DNA from 2 places in the Desulfotomaculum sp. 1211_IL3151 genome. Region 2 is predicted to be linked to the other one. Evidence: a T-box and tRNA genes for the amino acid it is inferred to sense, from the RefSeq annotation. Region 2 holds a T-box; the other holds one or more tRNA genes.
The links. A T-box is a leader RNA that pairs with one kind of tRNA and senses whether it is charged. The one in region 2 lies ahead of pheS (phenylalanine--tRNA ligase subunit alpha), so its partner is inferred to be a tRNA-Phe.
Positions count from the first base shown of each region.

Region 1: it has a tRNA-Phe gene. The T-box ahead of pheS (phenylalanine--tRNA ligase subunit alpha) is inferred to sense a tRNA for this amino acid. The anticodon was not compared.

Region 1 covers NZ_JBAIYV010000003.1:49,540-60,266, forward strand. The annotation lists gene V6C11_RS00375 (pyruvoyl-dependent arginine decarboxylase) at 265-726, shown strand; gene speE (polyamine aminopropyltransferase) at 748-1,581, shown strand; gene speB (agmatinase) at 1,595-2,470, shown strand; tRNA gene V6C11_RS00390 (tRNA-Asp) at 2,551-2,627, shown strand; tRNA gene V6C11_RS00395 (tRNA-Phe) at 2,635-2,710, shown strand; tRNA gene V6C11_RS00400 (tRNA-Gly) at 2,716-2,790, shown strand; tRNA gene V6C11_RS00405 (tRNA-Cys) at 2,805-2,879, shown strand; gene V6C11_RS00410 (4Fe-4S binding protein) at 2,962-3,639, opposite strand; gene dut (dUTP diphosphatase) at 3,842-4,411, shown strand; tRNA gene V6C11_RS00420 (tRNA-Phe) at 4,483-4,558, shown strand; tRNA gene V6C11_RS00425 (tRNA-Gly) at 4,564-4,638, shown strand; tRNA gene V6C11_RS00430 (tRNA-Cys) at 4,653-4,727, shown strand; gene V6C11_RS00435 (hypothetical protein) at 4,746-4,883, opposite strand; gene V6C11_RS00440 (hypothetical protein) at 4,940-5,566, opposite strand; tRNA gene V6C11_RS00445 (tRNA-Gly) at 5,764-5,838, shown strand; tRNA gene V6C11_RS00450 (tRNA-Asp) at 5,849-5,925, shown strand; tRNA gene V6C11_RS00455 (tRNA-Leu) at 5,990-6,078, shown strand; gene V6C11_RS00460 (hypothetical protein) at 6,607-6,864, shown strand; gene V6C11_RS00465 (VanW family protein) at 7,120-8,481, opposite strand; gene V6C11_RS00470 (PRC-barrel domain-containing protein) at 8,474-9,217, opposite strand; gene V6C11_RS00475 (hypothetical protein) at 9,248-10,195, opposite strand; gene V6C11_RS00480 (hypothetical protein) at 10,392-10,625, shown strand.
Region 2 covers NZ_JBAIYV010000013.1:14,449-25,175, forward strand. The annotation lists gene thrS (threonine--tRNA ligase) at 1-153, shown strand, start outside; ribosomal protein L20 leader region at 318-440, shown strand; gene infC (translation initiation factor IF-3) at 463-993, shown strand; gene rpmI (50S ribosomal protein L35) at 1,010-1,204, shown strand; gene rplT (50S ribosomal protein L20) at 1,240-1,596, shown strand; gene V6C11_RS02440 (TrmH family RNA methyltransferase) at 2,048-2,851, shown strand; T-box leader at 3,027-3,273, shown strand; gene pheS (phenylalanine--tRNA ligase subunit alpha) at 3,320-4,342, shown strand; gene pheT (phenylalanine--tRNA ligase subunit beta) at 4,364-6,784, shown strand; gene zapA (cell division protein ZapA) at 6,978-7,250, shown strand; gene polX (DNA polymerase/3'-5' exonuclease PolX) at 7,340-9,049, shown strand; gene V6C11_RS02465 (DNA-3-methyladenine glycosylase) at 9,050-9,622, shown strand; gene V6C11_RS02470 (NGG1p interacting factor NIF3) at 9,661-10,614, shown strand; gene V6C11_RS02475 (DUF3656 domain-containing U32 family peptidase) at 10,715-10,727, shown strand, end outside.

The DNA of each region.
Region 1 (10,727 bases), on a different contig from region 2:
TCATCCTCCTTTGTTGTACCATTTCTACCATTCAATATTTGAAATTTGTATACTTTGCTTCATTCGTTGTCACGATCTAAGGCATAGATTAGCAAAAAACAAAAATTAAGAGACAATATAAAAAACTATCATAAATTCAAGGGCTACAAATATTAAATTGGTCAATTACAAAAAATAGTTTATTTTTAACTGCTCTTTGGTATAATATGTTTTGTTGTTAGGGAGAATGATGGAAAAGCAATAATAATGAAAGGGGAACGAAGGATGCTACAAACTCCTAAGAAATATTTTGTTACAGCAGCTTCTTCCGAGGGAAAAAGCAAGCTTACCGCATTTGACAATGCATTGCTTAAAGCACGTATCGGAAATGTTAACCTCTTAAGAGTATCTAGCATTCTACCTCCGGGATGTGAAGAAGACCCCGGCTTGGTATTGACCCCAGGTTCTCTAGTTCCAACAGCCTATGGCTACATCGTCAGTGATATCCCTGGTGATACCATTGCCGCCTGTGTGGGAGTGGGTATTAACTCCAGCGACTCCTTTGGAGTTATCATGGAGTTCTCGGGGAAATGTAGTAAAGAAGAGGCTGAAAGAAGTATCAATAGCATGTTACAAGAGGCATTTGAAACCCGTGGTTTGGAACTAAAGACAATTAAGATTGCTTCCGCAGAACATCAGGTTGATAAAATTGGTTGTGCCCTAGCAGCAGTTCCCCTTTGGTATTAGTATAAGGAGGTCTGTGAAGAAATGGAATTATGGTATACAGAGAGAGGGATTGTTCCCGGACTGGCTTTAGGTATTGAGGTAAGCAAGGTGTTACACGAAGAGCAAACAGAATTTCAGCACCTTGCAGTTGTTGATACGCCACTTTTAGGCCGCATGCTCTGGTTGGACAATATTATTATGACAAGCATTAATGACGAATTCGTATATCATGAAATGATTAGCCATGTGGCTTTAAATACCCATGCAAACCCTAGGAAAGTATTGGTCATCGGAGGCGGTGACGGTGGTGCTATCCGTGAAATCATTAAACATCCCAGTGTCGAAAAGGCAATATTGGTAGAGATAGACCGGCGGGTGGTGGAAGTATCTAAAGAATATTTGCCTGAAATTGCAGGTGCCTTGGATGATCCAAAGGTTGAAGTGCATTGTGTGGATGGCATTCAATATGTAAGGGATCACAAAAATGAATTTGATATCATTATTGTGGATTCCACCGATCCCATTGGACCTGCCGTAGGTTTGTTTGAAGGAAACTTCTATAAAGATTGTTATGAGGCCCTCAAGGAAGATGGTATCTTTGTAGCACAAACCGAGTCTCCCTATTATAATAAGGATTTAATTCCCAAGGTAAATAAAGATATTCGTTCCCTGTACCCCATTACGAATGTTTACCTGGCCCACGTACCCACCTACCCCAGTGGTAGCTGGACCTTCACTATGGGATCTAAAAAATATGATCCCAAGGCGGTGGATTTTAGTACAAAACCCAGCTATAAAACACGTTACTACAACCATGATATCCATCAGGCAGCCTTTGCCTTGCCTAACTTTGTCCAAGAATTAATCAATAAATAACGGGGGATTACCAATGTTTGATCTACTCGATCAATGCACTGGATTTATGGGTGCCACCCAGGACTACGAGAATTCTAACGTCGTTCTGGTGGGGGCACCAATGGATTTTACTGTCAGCTTTCGCCCGGGGACACGCCAGGGTCCCCGGGCCATTAGGCAGGTTTCTGTTGGGCTAGAAGAATACAGCGTGATGCTTGATCTTGACCTGGCTGATTATGCCTATTTTGATGCCGGTGATATTGCCCTGCCCTTTGGGCATGTATTGGAAAGCCTGGAGCGGATTGGCAAAGTTGTGGCCAAGATTATTGCTGATAACAAATTTCCTTTGGTGCTTGGCGGTGAGCATTTGATCAGCCTGCCGGTAATTATGGAAGTGGTTAAAAAGTACCCTGGTTTGAAGATTCTTCATTTTGATGCCCATGCAGATTTGCGTCAGGATTACATGGGACAGACCCTTTCCCATGCTTCCGTTATGCGGCGGGCGGTTGATTTAGTGGGGGGGCAGAATATCTACCAATTTGGTATTCGCTCCGGCACCAAGGAAGAATTTGACTATGCCAGGGGACATACCCGGATGTTTCCGGCAAAGGTACTGGAGCCATTGCAGCAAGTGTTACCGGAGCTGTTAGGACATCCGGTGTACCTATCACTGGATATTGATGTGGTTGATCCAGCCTATGCACCAGGAACGGGTACGGCAGAGCCAGGTGGCTGTACTTCAACAGAAATTTTGGAAGCCATTTATTTAATGAAGGAATTAAAGGTGGTTGGCATGGACTTGGTGGAGATTAGTCCGGTCTATGATCATTCTGAGAAAACAGCGTTGCTAGGAGCTAAGCTGGTACGGGAAGCTATCTTGGCTTTTGGAAGATCTAAAATAAAAGTATAGGGTAAGAAAAATAACATTTGACTTCTGGGGGTAGTTTTTGTATACTAATCAATGTCAGTGAGCGTGAGCTAAATGACTTTGGAGCTGTGGTGTAGTGGCCTAACATGCCTGCCTGTCACGCAGGAGAACGCGGGTTCGACTCCCGTCAGCTCCGCCACATAAATGCCTCGATAGCTCAGTTGGTAGAGCAGCGGACTGAAAATCCGCGTGTCGCTGGTTCGATTCCGGCTCGAGGCACCATCTATGCGGAAGTGGCTCAGTGGTAGAGCATCGCCTTGCCAAGGCGAGGGTCGCGGGTTCGAATCCCGTCTTCCGCTCCACTTATTTATAAGCTGGCGGCATAGCCAAGTGGTAAGGCAGAGGACTGCAAATCCTTTATCCCCCAGTTCGAATCTGGGTGCCGCCTCCAGTGAAAACTCCTGAGTTATAACTCAGGAGTTTTTTGTGTCCAAGGACTTTTATGCTTATAATGACACGACCCTTTTTATTGCTTAAGCGGGCCTTTTAACTTCCTTGATTGGCTGATCAAAGCTTAATACCTTACGATTGCAGGCAACTACACAGCTGCCGCACTTAATGCAATCTGGATCAGTCAGTCGACCATTTTCAGCTATATTCGGGACTAAGCCCATTGGGCAGGCTTTGGTGCATAAACCACAGTCGCTGCATTTTTCCCGATTAATAAATAACGGTTTCTTACCCTTTCCGAACCAACTAGCCAATGTACCCATCGGGCAAATATGGCACCAGCCCCTGGCGTGTACGGTTAGGCCCAATATTATGCCGACAGTAGTGGTTATGGTTAGTAGGCGAACAAAGGCCATACCCATACCATGTAAATCCCCCCAAGCAAAATAAAGCTGGGTTCCCAGAACGGTGAATATTAAACCTACCATGAAAGTACGCAGTTTGTTTGAACGTAACCATTTTGGAACGGGTTTTCCCTGATTGAATTTTTGAAAGAACACGTCGTAGAAGGCACCTCGTGGACACATCCAATCGCACCAAGAGCGGCCACTAAAGAAAGACAGACCCACTGCACCAACCATGCATAATAATAAAAGGAAACCAACGGGTGGAAAGACCCAACCAATACCAATTACTGCCGGCAAAACAATCCAAGTTATGGCCTGCTTGCGAATGCGTTTTAATAGCACAATATTTTTCAACGAATTTCCTCCTTCCTTGTTTTGAAATATCAAAGGGGTAATACTAATATACTTATATATTATTACGCAGTCAATATAATTGTGCGTAATTCAAGGGAGTTGTCAAATAAATGACAAAAAGTTTTTCCAAATAGAAGGGAAAGTTCATATGGAATGTCGAAGTGACAAATATCACAAATCCTGTTCTTAGGGGTGTTTATATATGTTAGAAACTTGCAAAAGATGCCGCTATGGAGTGGAGATTATTCGGGGAGACTATAAATGCGAAAAGCAAGAAATTAAAATACCGAGGGATGAAGCTTTGTACCCATTCAGACAATGTAGCTTATTTAGCTTTAAAAATTGCATTGTTAAAATTAAAAAGTTGCATGAAAATGCGGAAATGCCTAGGCGTGCTACGCCTGAAAGTGCTGGTTTCGACCTACACTCAATAGAGGATTTTACCATCTGCCCTGGAGAACATAAATCTGTGAGAACGGGTCTGGCCTTTGAATTGCCCCCGGCCTATGCCATGTTGGTTTATCCCCGCAGTGGAAATGCCAAGAAATATGGCATCACCCTAAGCAATGCTGTAGGTGTGGTGGATTCTGACTATCGTGGGGAGGTAATTGTGCTGCTTCATAACGCAGGACATTATGAGGTATCTTTCAAAGCAGGGGACCGCATCGCCCAAGCCATTATCCATGCCCTTCCCGACATTGAGATTATTGAATGCGAAGAATTAGGCGATACCGAGAGGGGAAAGGGTGGCTTTGGTAGCACTGGGCTATAATTCTTAAAAAAATTGGTAAAAACTATTGCGAAACATGTCATAGTATGATATATTTTATAAGCGTCAGCAGTGCCTCGATAGCTCAGTTGGTAGAGCAGCGGACTGAAAATCCGCGTGTCGCTGGTTCGATTCCGGCTCGAGGCACCATTTATGCGGAAGTGGCTCAGTGGTAGAGCATCGCCTTGCCAAGGCGAGGGTCGCGGGTTCGAATCCCGTCTTCCGCTCCATTTATTTATAAGCTGGCGGCATAGCCAAGTGGTAAGGCAGAGGACTGCAAATCCTTTATCCCCCAGTTCGAATCTGGGTGCCGCCTCCAATGAATAATTAAAGCCATCTACCAAGTAGATGGCTTTTTTGTGTGATCAAAGGAATAATTTTTAACGATGGCAGTATAGGCTTCCATGCCGTTAACGGCACCATCAAAGAGTGAAAATTGAATGTCATCCTGAGCGTCAGTGAAGGATGACAGCATTTTAATCGCCCGTAGGGCAAATGATTCCTCCTTTCCTGAAAGGTAATCGTTGATTATTAACGTTTTTTTCTTTTAGGTGGTCTGCTTTTATGTGTGGTAATTCTTGGTTGATTAAATACGTCTGCTAACTGTATGGTAGGTGCCGCAGCAACAACGGATTCGGTGATCTCTTCCAAAACCTTTGTAACAATTTTTTGTTCTTCGACATTTTCGACCATATCAATGGTGGAATTAATTACCGGTAGGGTGAGCCTGTTTTTCGGGGTTTTGGCTTTAATAAGGCTAATTGGAGCCTTTACAGGCTCTTCGGCTCCGGTTTTTTCAATGGACTCAGTTTTTTCCGGGGCGGAAAAATTGGCCAAAGTTAAACCGGAGATTTGCATATTCAGTGAAGAAGCCTGGGCCAGAGTTTCTTCCAAGGCTAACACTTCTTCAGGGGTTCCGCCAATACCCAGTGCCTTGATGGCGTCTTCTTTCATTAAACGCACCCATTCGGCTACGACCTCTAAGCCATCCTGTAACTCTTTGAAACTCTCTTGAATATGTTTACCAATTTGTTTTTCAAGTTCTTCTTGACGAATGGAAAGATTTAAGACATCGTTTCTTTCCGCTCGGGTTAATGAAGATAAGGGCTTGTCCAAACCCTTAACCCTATTGATAATTTGACGATATTCTTGAAACACTGAACAATACCCCCCACCATGATGTTTTATTAAATAATTCTCCGATTAAATGTAAAACCCTTCCAATTAATAGATAAAATAGTAAATAATTTCCATTGGGTAAACATAGGATTTAGTTTAGCAAATTACCCGCAACTTGGATATTGACTTGTCTACACTTCGTGTGCTATATTTATATTCGTCGATAAGACCTGCATGCGGAAGTGGCTCAGTGGTAGAGCATCGCCTTGCCAAGGCGAGGGTCGCGGGTTCGAATCCCGTCTTCCGCTCCACTTTAAATTTGGAGCTGTGGTGTAGTGGCCTAACATGCCTGCCTGTCACGCAGGAGAACGCGGGTTCGACTCCCGTCAGCTCCGCCAGATAATATCTCAAGGTATTGACAGAGGATCTCAAGATTGTTATACTAAAAAAGCTTAATAACATGCCCGGGTGGCGGAATAGGCAGACGCACAGGACTTAAAATCCTGCGAGGTTTACCCCTCGTGCCGGTTCGACCCCGGCTCCGGGCACCATAATCAAGGGACTAGGTACTTACCTAGTTCCTTTTTTCATTTATCGCACCGTCAATTGACGGTTATTTTGACGGTTTAAGGATACTATTTAATTTATTGGCATTTTCTTTATTCATATCCTCAAGGACATGTTGGTAGTCATTTATAGGAAGTTGTATAAGAACTCTCGACTTTCCCTGATAGCTGCCATCAGTAAACCCACCTCTTATCCCCTCCCAATGGGGGAGGTCATTCATTATACTCCGCCTTTATCGCTGTTTCCCGCTCCTTAGTAGATGTCTTTGCTAGATTTTCTATACGGCGACTAAGATTTTTGGGGTTCTCAAATATTTCCTAAAGGAATAACCCCTAGCCGTGCCACTAGGGGTTATTCCCAAGGAGAGAATGCAAATTGTAAAAGAAGCATTCACCTAATGGTATAATATGGTTAACGGCCCAAAATGTTACTGTAAAAGCAAAATTTATACCTTGTACACCGCACGTTTGTTTGCTATACTCAAACCAAACAAATGTGCGGTGGTGATTGGTATGTGTAAATTGTATCGACAGTCTGTAGAAATCCACCCCGGCCCCGACGGTCAGCCCCTTAGTTTTAAGTGGAAAGACAACTGGTATCTGATAGAAAGGGGCTACCCATATAAGATAGACAAGCAGAATTGGCAATGGTATCAAAGCATGGGCATGGATCCTTACCTTGAACGCTATCGTTGTTACACCGATAGAAACTTAGATTGCGACCTGGTACAAGAGCAGAGCCTATGGATACTTGAAAGGGTATGGGATTAATGAGACAATGTAGTTCATGCAAATACTATGTGACTGTCATTGGCCGGATTTTGTGTGTTGTATTTTACGTTCCCAATAAATTAAGTACCCGATGGGGTACTTTCTCTAAACGAAAAATAGGACTGTCTCCTTATTTTTTGCCACCACTGTACAGAGGATGAGGGGTCAGAATGCCTCAATCCTTACCGAGAGGGTTTGGAGATGACCGGAGCATTAAATATAAAAAATTACCAGCAAATAATGTGCTGGTAATTTTTATTTTACTATTTGATCTTTAGTAAAACCCTTGGGACCCACTGCAATTAGTTCAGGCTCAGGTTTTACTTCTGATTCGGAGATAAGGCGTTTTTCTACTATTATTTCATTTTGGTATACCACTTCGTAGGTTTTTAAAAGATAGCCATTTCGACCCGGGCGGCAAATTACCACTTGACCGGGCAGGAGGTTTTTATCTTCCATATAGTTTCGTACGGGTTTGGTAATGGAGCGTGTGGTTTCAAGTTTAATTAATCGGACAGACGCTCCGGGGCGGTGACCTAAAATACTGACCAGGAGGTTTCCCTGCTGGATTTGACTGGTGATTAAAATGGGGTAGTCTGTATTATTGAGAAACTTAAAGTCAATAAGATCCCCTGCGATGGTGGCATCCCTGCCACCAGGAGCATAGGCCACGGGCAGCGAGTGAGGTACCCTTTCCACGACTGTTAAGTTGGCCAATAAAACAGCATTATAAAGAGTTGTAGCCAATTGGCAGACACCACCACCATAATCTGGAATTAGCCTATTGTTAACAATTACAGGGGCTTGCAGGTAGCCATTTTCCTTACTTCGGGGACCAAGGACCTTGTTTAATGAAAAGACCTGTTTTGGTGGTAGGATAAAGTTATTAACCAGTTGGCTGGCTAATTGGATATTATGAGTACGGGCCCTGTCGGCCGCGTCAAATTGAGTTATAAACATGGCTAGTCTGGCATTTATACCACTAAAATCCGCTGGGCTGATGTCTGGCTCGAGGGTCTTAAATTGGAGTTCCAGTTCGTGTTGGTTTAGCGGCAGCATGATTAATTTATGAATGGTGGCGGTATTATCCAGTGTTCTGCCTTTAATACCTTGAAAAAGGGTAATGTTATTTTCGCTAAAAGAAAGCTGAGAATTCTGAGCCGGCACATTGTACTGAGCGGCAAGGCGTTCAAGAATTTCATTTATAGAATCTTTGTTAAAGGACTTAACCAGGGGAAGGTCCTTTTTGTTACGGATGGCACGTGGTAAATCCATCAAGCTGGTGGCTGCCTTCTGGCTATACAGGAAGGCCTTCCTTACCGTAGCATCATAATCTAAAGTGTAATCAATATCCCCATAACAAATATAAGTAGGCTGTCCCTCGGGGTCCACTAACATTAGCAGACTTTCTGGCTTGGGCCAGGGAATAGATTCCTTAAGTTTGTTGACAGCTGCTTGATGGGATAGTCCGCCCAGATTAATGCCTTGCACGGAGATTCCCGGTAACAGACTATCCCGATAATAGTATTGAATAGCAGCACTGGACAGGCTGATGCAAACCCATATTTGAATACCCAAGGCAAGGGTAACCAAGGAGATAAGCCTAATTTTAGTCACGGTTGTTTAGGGTTAACTCCACAAACTTGTCAGCAGTCACAGCTCGGTCCACCATTTGCTGGGTAATCTTGTCACCTTCTTTAGCTATTGTCTGGCCATCATCTGCTATAATATCCAGGGTAACAGTGCGACCAATTAGGTATTGCTTTTGCTTATCCTCAAATATCTTAAGAGGGTCTTCCAGCACGGAAGGTGGTGTTTTTTCGGACTCGGTATTCTCAATGGCTGCTACGATTAACTGGGAAGGATCTTCTGCTAAAGCAACGTCAAAATTTTCTTCCACCACCAGCATGCCTTGACCAAAGGTAACAACAAGGTTAGTCGGAATATAGCCCGTTCTTGAATTGTCTGTGGCGACCCAGCGGCAGGCATGAATTTTACCTGTTTCTTCATCGATAGAAAGCTCATCAATGAGCCCGTTGATTCGACCCTTTTTTGTAATAACCTTAGAGCCGATGACCGCAACTCCCTTGCTGATCAGTTCAAGTGCATTGGGCACAGCAGTAATATTGACAACTTTTGCTTTGGTTTCAGTGGTTAGAGCATCTTCTCCAATACCTAGAACATCCTGGATAGAAATTACCCTTCGTTCCAGATACCACTGTTCGGGTTCGATTATTAGATAGTCCACTGAGCCGGTATTTGGATTAATTACCAATTCTTCTACCTTTCCCAGAGAAGCTACCTCCACAATGCTTAAAACAGGCAAGCCTACAATGTTGCTTTTTAATTTCACATGATTTACTCCTTTCGTGTAATCAGTCTATTAATTTAGAGAGTTGATATAGGCCTCTCTACGTATTGCTTCCGGAACCTGTTCATAGGGAATTTGATGATAGCCTCCGGTGGTTAAGAGGCTGTTCAAACACTGGATAAATCGAAGCTTAGCTTTTAACGGTTCTAATCCCGGGTGTCCTTGAAGGTCCGGATGTGTCATAAAACTTTGGATAATGTCCGAAGCCATTGGATAGAGTCCAATATATTGGTAAAGGGAACTAAGTTCACCGATGGTCAGGTAGAGAATTTCAGATGAAGGGTTATAATTAAAAATTTTATTAAAAGAACGTACCGCCAAGGCGTATTGCTTAAGCCTTACGAAGCGAATACCTTGTGTTAATAGGGATTGCGGGGTTACCTCAATATCAGCAGGCGGTTGCTCCTTAGGTGGCGTTACAACTTCGGAAGTTTCCACGATGTCGATCGGCTCGTGTTTCATCTCGGCTGGTTCATTAGCAGCCGGTATGGTTAATTCGGGCTGTTGGGAGTCAGAATATACCGAAGAAAAAGAAATAGCAGTGTTTGGTTGAGCTAAGGGCTCATTTTGTAAGCAAGGCTGTGGGTCAACTTCTTCTATAGGAGGGATATTGTTGGTTAAATCTTTATGGTTGGTTTCGATTGGGCTAATGCTGTCTTCTTCAGTTGTTGCGTCCACTGTCTCCGGTGAGGGGTCTAGCTGACAAGGCTCAGACTCCACGGAAGCTGTGCGATGCTGCGGTAACCTCTTGGCAATAAAGAAACTACTTAATAACATGAGCAAGCCTAAGCAAACCACCGTTTTCCAAAGGGGTAGTTCTGCTTGTAGCCTAGGATAAAGCATCCCCAATAGAAAGACCGCGAAGGACACTTTAAGCGCCAATAGCTTGGTAAATACCTTTTTATTAATAAAATATAGGGCAAGGGAGAGGGTTACAAGGGTAAGGTAATAAACCCACATTTTAATCCTCCAAAATTAGTTATAAAATACCGCTTTTAGTCGTAAAAATGCAATGCAGTAAATTACGTCGTCTTATACACTAAGTCCTTTTCAGTTAAAATAAATGAGAATATAGTCCTTGGTTTTATAGGACATAAGACTTAATTTAGGACTCGTCGGAACATGATAAAATAGTGCCAAGATGGGATTGATGTTAATGAATGAAAAAGAAAAGGCTTTGTTGCAAGCTGAACTGAAAAGGGTAAAGTTTAGAATTCAGATACTTAAGATCATAGAGGACAAGCTTAGAGAAATGAGCGGTTTGGCCGAGCAGGCGGCCGGCAATGAGCTCAGTCAAGAGGAGATCGTTGTTATTCAATCTCGTATGAACGAGTTAATAAGTGAAATAGATATATTAGAAAAAATAAAGGAGCCTGAGGTATTTAATTAAGTTCATGCTGGCTAAGGCGAGAAGGTACCCGGTACCCCTAAAATTCGACAACAATGACTTTGGCAGGTGTCGAATTTGAAAACTTCCGAGGAAGTCCGAGGG
Region 2 (10,727 bases):
AAAATCCCCTATATGCTGGTCATCGGAGATCGGGAAATGGAGCAGGGAACGGTGGCCCTGCGGCAGCGCGGCAAGGGAGATGTTGGGGCCGTAGCCGTTGATGAATTTATTAAAAAGATTGTGGAGGACATCCATACCAGGGCTATTTTCTAACACGATCAGAAAGAATAAGATTTTAAGGATGATCGTATAAGAAAAGCTAAGGCTCGCTTGTGCCCTTAAGGGCATAAACGAACCAAGCTTTTCTAATTATCAAAGGGAAAGCCTTGACTCCATAGGCAGGCTATGGTACAATTTCATCTGTTGAACTCAATATATTTAGCAAGTAGAGGCATCCCGCTTCTCACCTTACAACGATGGTTCGTAGGGTCATCTAACACAAATTTATTTTATAGTTGTGTCTATAAGCGGGTGTTTATCACCCGCTTTTTGTTTTTGTTTTAACTTAAAATCTGGAGGTGAATATATATTTCCAAACAAGAGCAACGCATTAATGAGGAAATCAGAGCACGTGAAGTACGGGTAGTAGACGCTGACAACAACCAACTGGGCATTATGCCTGTAAAAGAAGCCCTGCGTTTGGCAGAGGAAAAACAGTTGGATTTGGTGGAGGTTGCTGCCCAGGCCAAACCGCCGGTTTGCCGTATTATGGATTATGGTAAATTCAAATATGAGCAAAGCAAGCGGGATAAGGAAACAAAGAAAAAGCAGCGGATTATTCAGATTAAAGAGGTTAAGCTGCGGCCCCGCATTGAAGATCATGACTATTCAGTAAAATCTAAGAACGCTGAACGCTTTCTGAAAGATGGCGATAAGGTCAAGGTTACGATTATGTTCCGGGGCAGAGAAATTGTTCATACCGAACTGGGAAGAATTCTGCTGGAACGTTTGGCCAAAGACCTTAAGGATATTTGCATTGTGGAAAGACACGCTAAACTTGAAGGTAAAAATATGATTATGATCTTAGCACCAAAAATTGAGAAGCAGGATTAGAAAGGAGTTGCCCTAAATGCCTAAAATTAAAACCCACCGTGGGGCTGCTAAGAGATTTAAGAAAACTGCCACTGGAAAAATTCGTGGTTGGCACGCTTTTAAAAGCCACATTCTTGGTAAAAAATCCGCCAAACGTAAGCGTAATCTGCGCAAGTCTTCTATCATTCATGAATCCGATGCAGTTCAACTTAGAAGACTGCTGCCCTATTAATAGTTGATTTTTTTAAGTAAAAGGAGGTAATCATCATGCCACGGGCTAAAAGCAGTGTGGTTTCTCGTAATAGACACAGAAAGGTTTTAAAACTGGCCAAAGGTTATAGAGGTTCCCGCAGTAAACTGTTCAGGGTAGCCAACCAGGCGGTTATGAAAGCTTTATCTTATGCCTACAGAGACCGTCGTCAGAAAAAACGTGACTTCCGTAAGCTATGGATTGCTCGGATCAACGCGGCAACCCGCATGAATGGTCTGTCCTACAGCCGTTTCATCGCTGGCCTGAAAAAAGCCGATGTAGAAGTGAACCGTAAAATGCTGGCTGACTTGGCAGTAAACGATGCCAAGGCCTTCGGCCAACTGGTTGAGCTTGCTAAGTCCAAGCTAGCCTAAGCTTGCCCCAAAACCCAATTGTGATATAAACTAAGGCATGGTCTTTGGACCATGCCTTTGCTGTATAAAACAAGCTAGTCGGGTGCGAGACTTGTTCTTTTGACCCCATGGCTTGTTGTGTAGGGGATATTGCATCAGCGGGGAGTGCTATCGTTATCCCCCATTCGCTCCTAAGCTCCGTGCCGATAACTCTAAGACTCGTTCCGGGCGAAATCAGGGGTCGCCTTAGATTCGACGTCCTGTCTCAGCTAAGGCTGCGCGCTCGTCCTGAGCGCGCCCCCCTGATTTCGCCCTGCACTTGTCAAGAGTTATTAACGGCACTCCGCTAAAGTCGCTCAGGGGGATAACGATAGCACCTGCTAATTCGTAGGGTTATCTTTCCAATGTATAAAAAGTCCAAGGCTCAAACCAATGGATTTTCTATAAGGAGAAATGAGACGGTGGAGATCCAATGATTACATCTAGCCAAAATTCACGGGTAAAGTACGTAAAAAAACTATCCCAACGTAATTTCCGTCAAAAAGAAAGAAAGTTTAGCGTGGAAGGCATTCGCTTTGTTGAAGAGGCCCTGGCGAGCAATTGGCAAATGGAGTATTTGCTTTATACGGATCAGGGAGTGCAGGGGGAACGAGGGAAAGGGTTGCTGAAGCAGGCCAGGGACAAGGGAGTAGAAACCCTTGAGGTATCTGAAAGTATCATGGGAGAGTTGACCGATACAGAAACTCCCCAGGGGGTGCTGGCAGTGCTTTGGCAACCGGATTATGCCTTGGGGGATGTGGTTAAGAGGGGGCAGCAGCCACTGGTGGTGATTGTGGACGGGGTGCAGGACCCGGGAAACCTAGGTACCATTATCCGTTCCTCAGATGCTGCGGCAGCCAACGGGGTTGTTTTGTTGAAGGGGACGGTGGATTTATACAACCCTAAAACACTGCGTTCCACCATGGGTTCCTTGTTCCACCTGCCAGTGGTGCAAGCAGAGGATGCAGAGGGGGCTTTGGCTTATCTAACCTCCCTGGGGGTCACTTTACTGGTGGGTGAGCCGGTGGGTGGCATACCAATCTTTCAGGCAAATCTTCAGGGACCGGTGGGCCTTGTGGTGGGCAATGAAGGGTCTGGGCCCAGGGAAGCTATCCTTGACCATAAGCATCAGAAAGTAACCATACCCATGCCGGGTCATGCCGAATCCTTAAATGTAGCCACCGCCACCGCCATCATGCTTTATGAAGCGGTAAGGCAAAGGTATAAAATTCAGTAAACTTTCTTGTTTTGCTTAGAGCCATATGGTATAATCAGTGTCGAAAGGTCCCCAAAAAAGGATGAAAGGTTGTGGTTGCGTGTTGCTAACCGCCGAATTTTTTTGGAGCCTGTTCGAAGCAACCGGTTCGGTTACAGCATATATTAATTATCGCCGGCTGGTTCTACACTAATATACTACTGCTATGACGGGGAAAAGTATGTAGATTTTTCTTTACAGGGAGAAAGGGTCATGACTGGAAGCCCTTTTAAAGAAAAACTCCGGAAAGTTCACCCCTGAGCTGCGGTCTGAACGTATTACATACTAGTAGGTTGCGCCGGTACTTCTACCGTTATCAGAAGCGGATAAATATTATTTTATCCTCTAAGAGGTTCTTTTCTAGAACAATTTGGGTGGTACCACGGAGATGATCCGTCCCTTTTATTAGGGGCGGTTTTTTATTTTATCTATTTTTACAGGAGGAGCATCATGGAGCAAAAATTAAGAAATTTATCCCAGGAGGCATTGACGGCCCTGGGGGCTGCCCATACCCCAGAGGAACTAAATGATATTCGTGTTAAGTACCTAGGTAAAAAAGGGGAAGTAACACAAGTTTTACGGGGTATGGGTGCTTTATCTGCAGAAGAAAGGCCGAAGCTAGGACAGGTGGCCAATGAAGTAAGGGTGGCCATTGAGAAGGCCCTGGAAGAAAGAAATAATCGGGTTAAGGAAGCACAAAAGGAAAAAATGCTGGCTGCTGAAACCATCGACATTACCTTGCCAGGCAATCGGTTTGGCCTGGGAAGGTTGCATCCCCTAACCCAAGTCATGCAGGAAATAGAAAATATTTTTATGGGCCTGGGCTTCAAAATTGCGGAAGGGCCTGAAATAGAACTGGATTATTACAACTTTGAAGCGTTAAATTTACCCAAAGACCACCCGGCCAGGGATATGCAAGACACCTTCTTCATTAATCCGGAGGTTCTCTTAAGAACACATACCTCTCCGGTACAGGCCAGAACAATGGAAAAAATGGTGCCCCAGGTGCCCATTAAAATTATTTGCCCTGGCCGTGTCTATCGACGGGATGATGATGCCACCCACTCCCCCATGTTTCACCAGGTAGAGGGTTTGGTTGTTGATAAGCATATTACCTTTGCGGATCTTAAAGGTATCTTAGCTACCTTTGCTAAGCAAATGTTCGGACCAGAAACCAAGACCCGGCTGCGTCCCAGTTATTTTCCCTTTACCGAGCCCAGTGCAGAGGTGGATATCTCTTGCTTCAATTGTAAGGGCAGCGGCTGCAGGGTTTGTAAGGGAAGTGGCTGGCTGGAAATTCTTGGATCAGGCATGGTGCACCCCAGGGTCTTAGAGATGTCCGGCTACAATCCCGAGGAAGTGACAGGTTTTGCCTTTGGCATGGGGGTTGAGCGAATTGCCATGTTGAAGTACGGCATCGACGATCTCCGGTTGTTATTTGATAACGATTTGCGATTTCTGGCACAATTTTAGATTCGGGAGGTTTTAAGATACATGCGAGTTTCATACCAGTGGCTTAAAGATTATGTTGACATCCAGATTTCACCCCGGGAATTGGCAGATAAACTAACCCTATCTGGCCTGGCGGTTGATGTGGTGGAAGAATTGGGTGCTGAAATTGAAAATGTTGTTACCGGGCGAATTGAAAAAATAGAAAGACACCCCAATGCGGATAAGCTGGTGGTTTGCCAGGTGGATGTTGGTCAGGGGGAACCCTTGCAAATTGTTACCGGTGCCACCAACGTAGGGGAAGGACATATCATTCCAGTTGCCTTGGAAGGGGCCAAATTGGCGAAGGGATTGCAGATTAAACGTTCTAAACTTAGAGGTGTGGAGTCCAGAGGGATGCTCTGTTCCGGCCAAGAACTAGGGATGGAAAGCAAACTCATGTCTTCGGACATGGCCAATGGCATTTTGATTTTGCCGGAGGATGTAACGATCGGTTTGGATGCGAAAGAGGTTTTAGGTTTATATGATTCCGTGCTGGAATTAGACCTCACCCCTAACCGAGGCGATGCCCTGAGCATGATCGGTGTTGCCCGTGATGTGGCGGCCCTATTGAATACTGAACTGAAAATTCCGGTGCCCAAGGTAGAAGAAAACCAAGAAAACATAAATGACCTAGCGAAAATTGAGATCGAAGATCCTGATTTGTGCCGCCGTTACGTTGGCCGTGTGATTAAAGGCATCAAGGTGGGAGCCTCACCCATTTGGCTGCAAAATCGACTGAGAGCAGCCGGCGTGAGACCCATTAGCAATGTGGTGGATGTAACCAACTATGTGATGTTGGAAATGGGTCAACCACTGCATGCCTTTGACTATGATAAACTGGCTAACCACCACATTATTGTTCGGCGAGCTAAAGAGAATGAAAAAATTGTCTCCCTGGACGGTGTTGAGCGTACCTTAAATCCGGAGATGCTGGCCATTACCGACGCAAGTGGTCCGGTGGCAGTGGCTGGGGTAATGGGAGGTCTGGACAGTGAGGTTACGGATGCCACAGTAAACCTGCTCATTGAGTCTGCTTACTTTCACCCCATTAATGTAAGGCGCACTTCCAAAGCCCTGGGACTGCGTTCGGAATCCTCGGTACGGTTTGAAAAGGGCATCGATGTTAACGGCTGCCGCAGGGTTGCAGACAGGGCGGTGCAATTAATCCAACAATTGGCCGGGGGATCAATTGTTGCCGGTACCATTGACCAATTCCCCAACCCCATCGCTGAAAAAACGATCTTGCTAAGACCCAGCCGGGTCAATTGGGTGTTGGGAGTGGAAATTCCCAAACAAGAAATTTTTAGAATCATGGAAAGTTTGCAATTTAGGGTGCAAGAGCAGGGGGATGACTTACTGGTTACGGTTCCTACCTTCAGGCCGGATATTTTCGGTGAGTGGGATTTAATCGAAGAAGTAGCTAGAATGCATGGTTTTAATCAGATTCCTGAGACCTTGCCCTTTGGCGCCTCCACCCAGGGGGTACGTACACCGGAACAGCAAATGAACTGGGACATCCGCAACATTATGATTTCCTGCGGCTTCTATGAAGTTGTTACCTATAGCTTTGTTCATCCTAGGGTCTTTGATTTAATGAATTTACCCCAGGATAGTAAATTTAGAAATGCTATGAAATTGCAGAATCCCCTTAGTGAAGAACAATCTGTGATGAGGACAGTGTTGGTTCCCAGTCTGTTAGAGGCACTGCAGAAAAATCTTAATCGACGGGCTCAAAGTGGAGCCATCTTTGAAATTTCACGGGTGTTTTATCCCCAGGAAGGGCAGCCTCTGCCCGAAGAGGTACCTGTACTGGCGGCAGTGGCCTATGGAAATACGCAAAAAATTTGGAATCAACCTGCTCGGCCCATGGATTTCTTCTTCATGAAGGGTGTAGTGGAACAATTATTGGAAGGCCTGGGAGTTCAAAATATTACCTTTAGCCGCCATCAAGACCCCAGCTTCCATCCCGGACGTTGTGCCAAGATTGAAGCGAATGGTCAAATATTAGGGGTAGTGGGAGAGCTCCACCCCAATGTAATCGAAAACTATGAATTACCGGGTAGGGCTGTGGCGATGAAGCTGGATTTACAGGCTCTGGCCCAAACCAACCGACCGGTAAAACAATATCACGGTTTACCTAAATTTCCCATAGTAGAACGTGACTTGGCTGTTTTGGTGCAGCAGGAAGTTTTAGCTGCCGATATGCTAGCCATTATTCAAAAGGCAGCCGGAAGCTTACTGCAAGAAACAGAAATCTTTGATATCTATCAAGGTAGTCAGGTGCCCGAGGGCTATAAGAGTGTAGCCTTTGCCATGAAGTTCCAAGCCCCGGACAGAACCTTAACGGACGAGGAAATCAACGATAAAATGCAGCGGATTATCAAATCACTGACTGCTCAGACCGGAGCAGAACTAAGAAAATAAGACCCTCATAAAAGGGAGTGTCGCAAGCGACACTCCCTTTTGGGACAAGGTGGGACAGGTTATTTATCCCTGAGACCAAAGGCCCATATCCTACGGCCATTTTTTCTATTTATTATGCAAAATGCAAAAAGCTGAAGGGATTTGCTAGAAAACAGCGAATAAACAATCAGCAAAGGTAATAGGGGGGTCAAAAATGTCTAAGCAGCCAAGCAAGGTGGAGGTAGAAATATTTGGTGAGTACTACACCTTAAAAGGGCATGAATCCCCAGAATATATGCAAACGGTCGCCAAATTAGTGAACAAAAAGATGATGGAGGTAAGTCACAGAAACCCTGTACTTTCTCCCAATAAAGTAGCTGTATTGACGGTTGTTAATCTGGTCGATGAACTTCTAAAGCTTCAGGAACAGTATGACAACCTCTTGCAAATGATGGATCCGGAAAAAGCAAACCTTAGTAACTCATGACCAGATCATGAGTTTTATTTTTGGCCTAAGATTTGGGGAATAGTATAAGTGAACCAAATATGGTAATAGCAAAGAAACGGAGCGTTTTTATGCAAAACATAGAAATCGCCTGGATTTTTACTGAGCTGGCTGACCTGTTGGAAATTCAGGGGGAGGATTTTTATAAAATAAGGGCCTACCGTCGGGTGGCGGAAGCAATGGCAAGTTTGGAGGAACCTATTGAGGAAATACATCGCCGAAGATTATTAACGAAAATTCCCGGTGTAGGGAAGGTCATAGAAGAAAAAATTAAGGAAATACTTAAAACAGGTAAATTAAAGAAACACCAAGAGTTATTACGGCAAATTCCCCGGGGGGTTTTGGAAATAAAACAATTGCCGGGGATCGGTTCTAACCGAGCCAGAATCCTTTATCAGGAACTGGGTATAACTGATTTAGAGGGACTAAAACAGGCAGTTGAAAACCGACAGGTACGTAAACTAAAGGGCTTCAGCGCAAAGCTAGAGTGGGATATTTTAAACGGCATTGAGATGGTTCGCAACCGGCAGGGTAGAATCCGTCTTTCGGTGTCCAGGGAGTTAGCGGCAGAGTTAATTGATTTTCTCAAAAAAATACCTGGCACCCTTGGGGTGAAGATGGCTGGCAGCACCAGACGTTGGCAGGAAACAGTCGGGGATCTGGATCTTGTGGCCGCTGCAGAAGACCCGGCACCATTATTGACAGCCCTTGCCAGCCACCCGAGGATGAAAGAAGTAATTGAACGGCAAAGCAATCGCATTCGTTTGTCCACCTGGTGGGGGCTTTCGGTGGATTTGCAGGTGGTATCGCCAAAGGAATTTATTTTTACATTGCATCGCAGTACCGGGTCCAAGGACCACTATGCCAGGTTACAGGAAATTGCAGACAGTATTGGGCTGCAGCTTAATCATCATGGCCTTCGTACCGAACAGGGGGATTTCCTGGGGATTAACAATGAGGAAGATCTTTATCAGGCCCTGGGTATGAAGTATATCCCGCCAGAACTTAGAAAGGGCTCCGGCGAAGTGGAGGCAGCCCTTAAGGGAAGTCTGCCATCCTTGATCGAGGTTTCCGATATCAAGGGAGATCTTCATATACATACCAATTGGAGCGATTCTGCTCTGGAGATAGCTGATATCATAAAAAGGTGCCGGGAAAAGGGGTATTCCTATGCTGCCATTACAGACCACTCACAGTCTTTAAAAATTGCCAATGGACTTGACCCCACTAGACTGGCACAGCAGCACCAGATTATTCGGGAACAAAATAAAAAACTAGAGGATTTTACCCTGCTCACCGGCGTGGAAATGGATATTTTACCAAATGGTGAATTGGACTATCCAGACGAAATCCTGGAGCAAATGGATGTGGTTATTGGTTCTATTCACACTGGTTTTAGACAGAGCAAAAAGGAAATTACCCGCCGCATCAGCAAAGCCATGGAAAATGAGCAGGTGGATATCATTGCTCATATGACAGGCCGGCTGATAGGCAGAAGGGAGCCCTATGACGTAGATGTGGAGGAACTGTTGGAAACGGCTGCCAAGACCCAAACCATTTTAGAAATCAATTCTGCACCGGATCGATTGGATATCAACGAGGTTTATGCCAAGCAGGCCAAGGATTTAGGAGTTAAACTAAGCATTAATACAGATGCCCATGATCTTATGCGTCTGGATGACATGGTCTATGGCGTAGCCGTGGCCCGCAGGGCTGGGCTGGAGCCACAGGATGTCATTAATACCTTAAACTTAGAAGATTTGCGAAAGGTGCTGCATTAAATGCAACCGTTGCCAAGAGAATTTTATGCCAGGGATACTACCCTGGTAGCAAAGGAACTATTGGGAACCCTATTGGTTCACAGCAGCCCGGAAGGGGTTACAGTGGGCAGAATTGTGGAAACGGAGGCCTACCTGCAGGGGGACCCGGCCTGCCACGGTTTCCGGGGTATGACACCCCGCAACAGTGCGATATTTGGCCCGCCGGGTCATGCCTATGTTTACTTCACTTACGGTATGCATTATTGTTTTAATGTTGTTGCTGCTGCCGAAGGGGTGGGGGAAGCGGTGCTTATTCGGGCCTTGGAACCCCTGGAGGGATTGGAACGGATGAGGCAACGCAGGGGCAGAGACAGGCTCCATGAATTATGCGGCGGACCGGCCAGGTTGGTCCAGGCCTTTGGTATTACCAAAGAGCACAATAAAGCGGACCTTACTACAGGCCCTTTATTTATCGCTGACTCCCCGGAGCCACCACCGGATATCTATGTCACCACACGCATAGGCATTAAGGAAGGGGCAGACCTGCCGCTGCGCTTTTATATTCGGGGAAGTAAGTTTATTTCAAAGAAATAGCTAAAGGCTAAAGGCCAAAAAGAGAGGAGTAGGTGTATTTGAAATTACAAGAGATTTATAATCTTATTCTTAAAATGGGGATTGATCATGACCCACGGGGCATCGAAGTGGTACAAAAGCAATTGGCTAAAGAAAAGAAAAAAATTGATGAATTAAAAGAAGACGAAAGAAAAGAAATTGATCAAGATCGGATCTTTAACCCATATTCCGATACCAGGGTCCTTTTTGGTGAGTTGGACCGGGAAGTCAAGCGAATTTTAGTTGGCATCGACATGGAAGTGGGAGAGGTAATACTGGCTGATAGGCTGGCAGAAAAGGGTAAAAAGATTGACCTGATTATGGCCCACCACCCGGAGGGAAAGGCCATGGCTGGTCTATATGATGTCATGCATTTACAGGAAGACTTGCTGGCCCAATTAGGAGTGCCGGTGAATGTGGCCGAAGGAATTATGGCTGGCCGTATTGGCGAAGTTCGCCGGGGTCTGATGCCCGTTAACCACAATCGAGCCGTAGATGCGGCAAGATTATTGGATATACCCTTAATGTGCTGCCATACACCGGCGGACAACATGGTTACGGAGTATGTGCAAAAGAAAATTGATGAAAATAACTGTGAAACCCTGGGTGACATTGTCAAGGTCTTAAAGGAGATTCCCGAATATGCTGCAGCGGTTAAAACCGGAGCAGGACCCACCATCGTGGTAGGTTCCAGGAAACGCAGTGCCGGTAAAGTATTTGTGGACATGACCGGCGGTACCAGTGGCTCCGAGGATGCCTATAGCAAACTGTCCGTTGCCGGTGTCGGCACCCTGGTGGTTATGCATATCAGCGAAAAGCATCGTAAAGAAGCAGAGAAAAACCACGTTAACGTCATTATTGCAGGTCATATGGCCAGCGATTCCCTGGGCATGAATCTGATATTAGATATGATTGAGCAGCGGGGTGTGGAGATACTAACCTGTTCAGGACTAATCCGTGTTAAGCGTTCATAGGCGATCGTTGCAAATCACGGATGAAAATACAGGAGGCCATGGCCCTCGCCAAAGATACTGAAAGCGGATGGCTGACGGCTATTAAATAGGAGGAACATCAATGACCCAAGGAC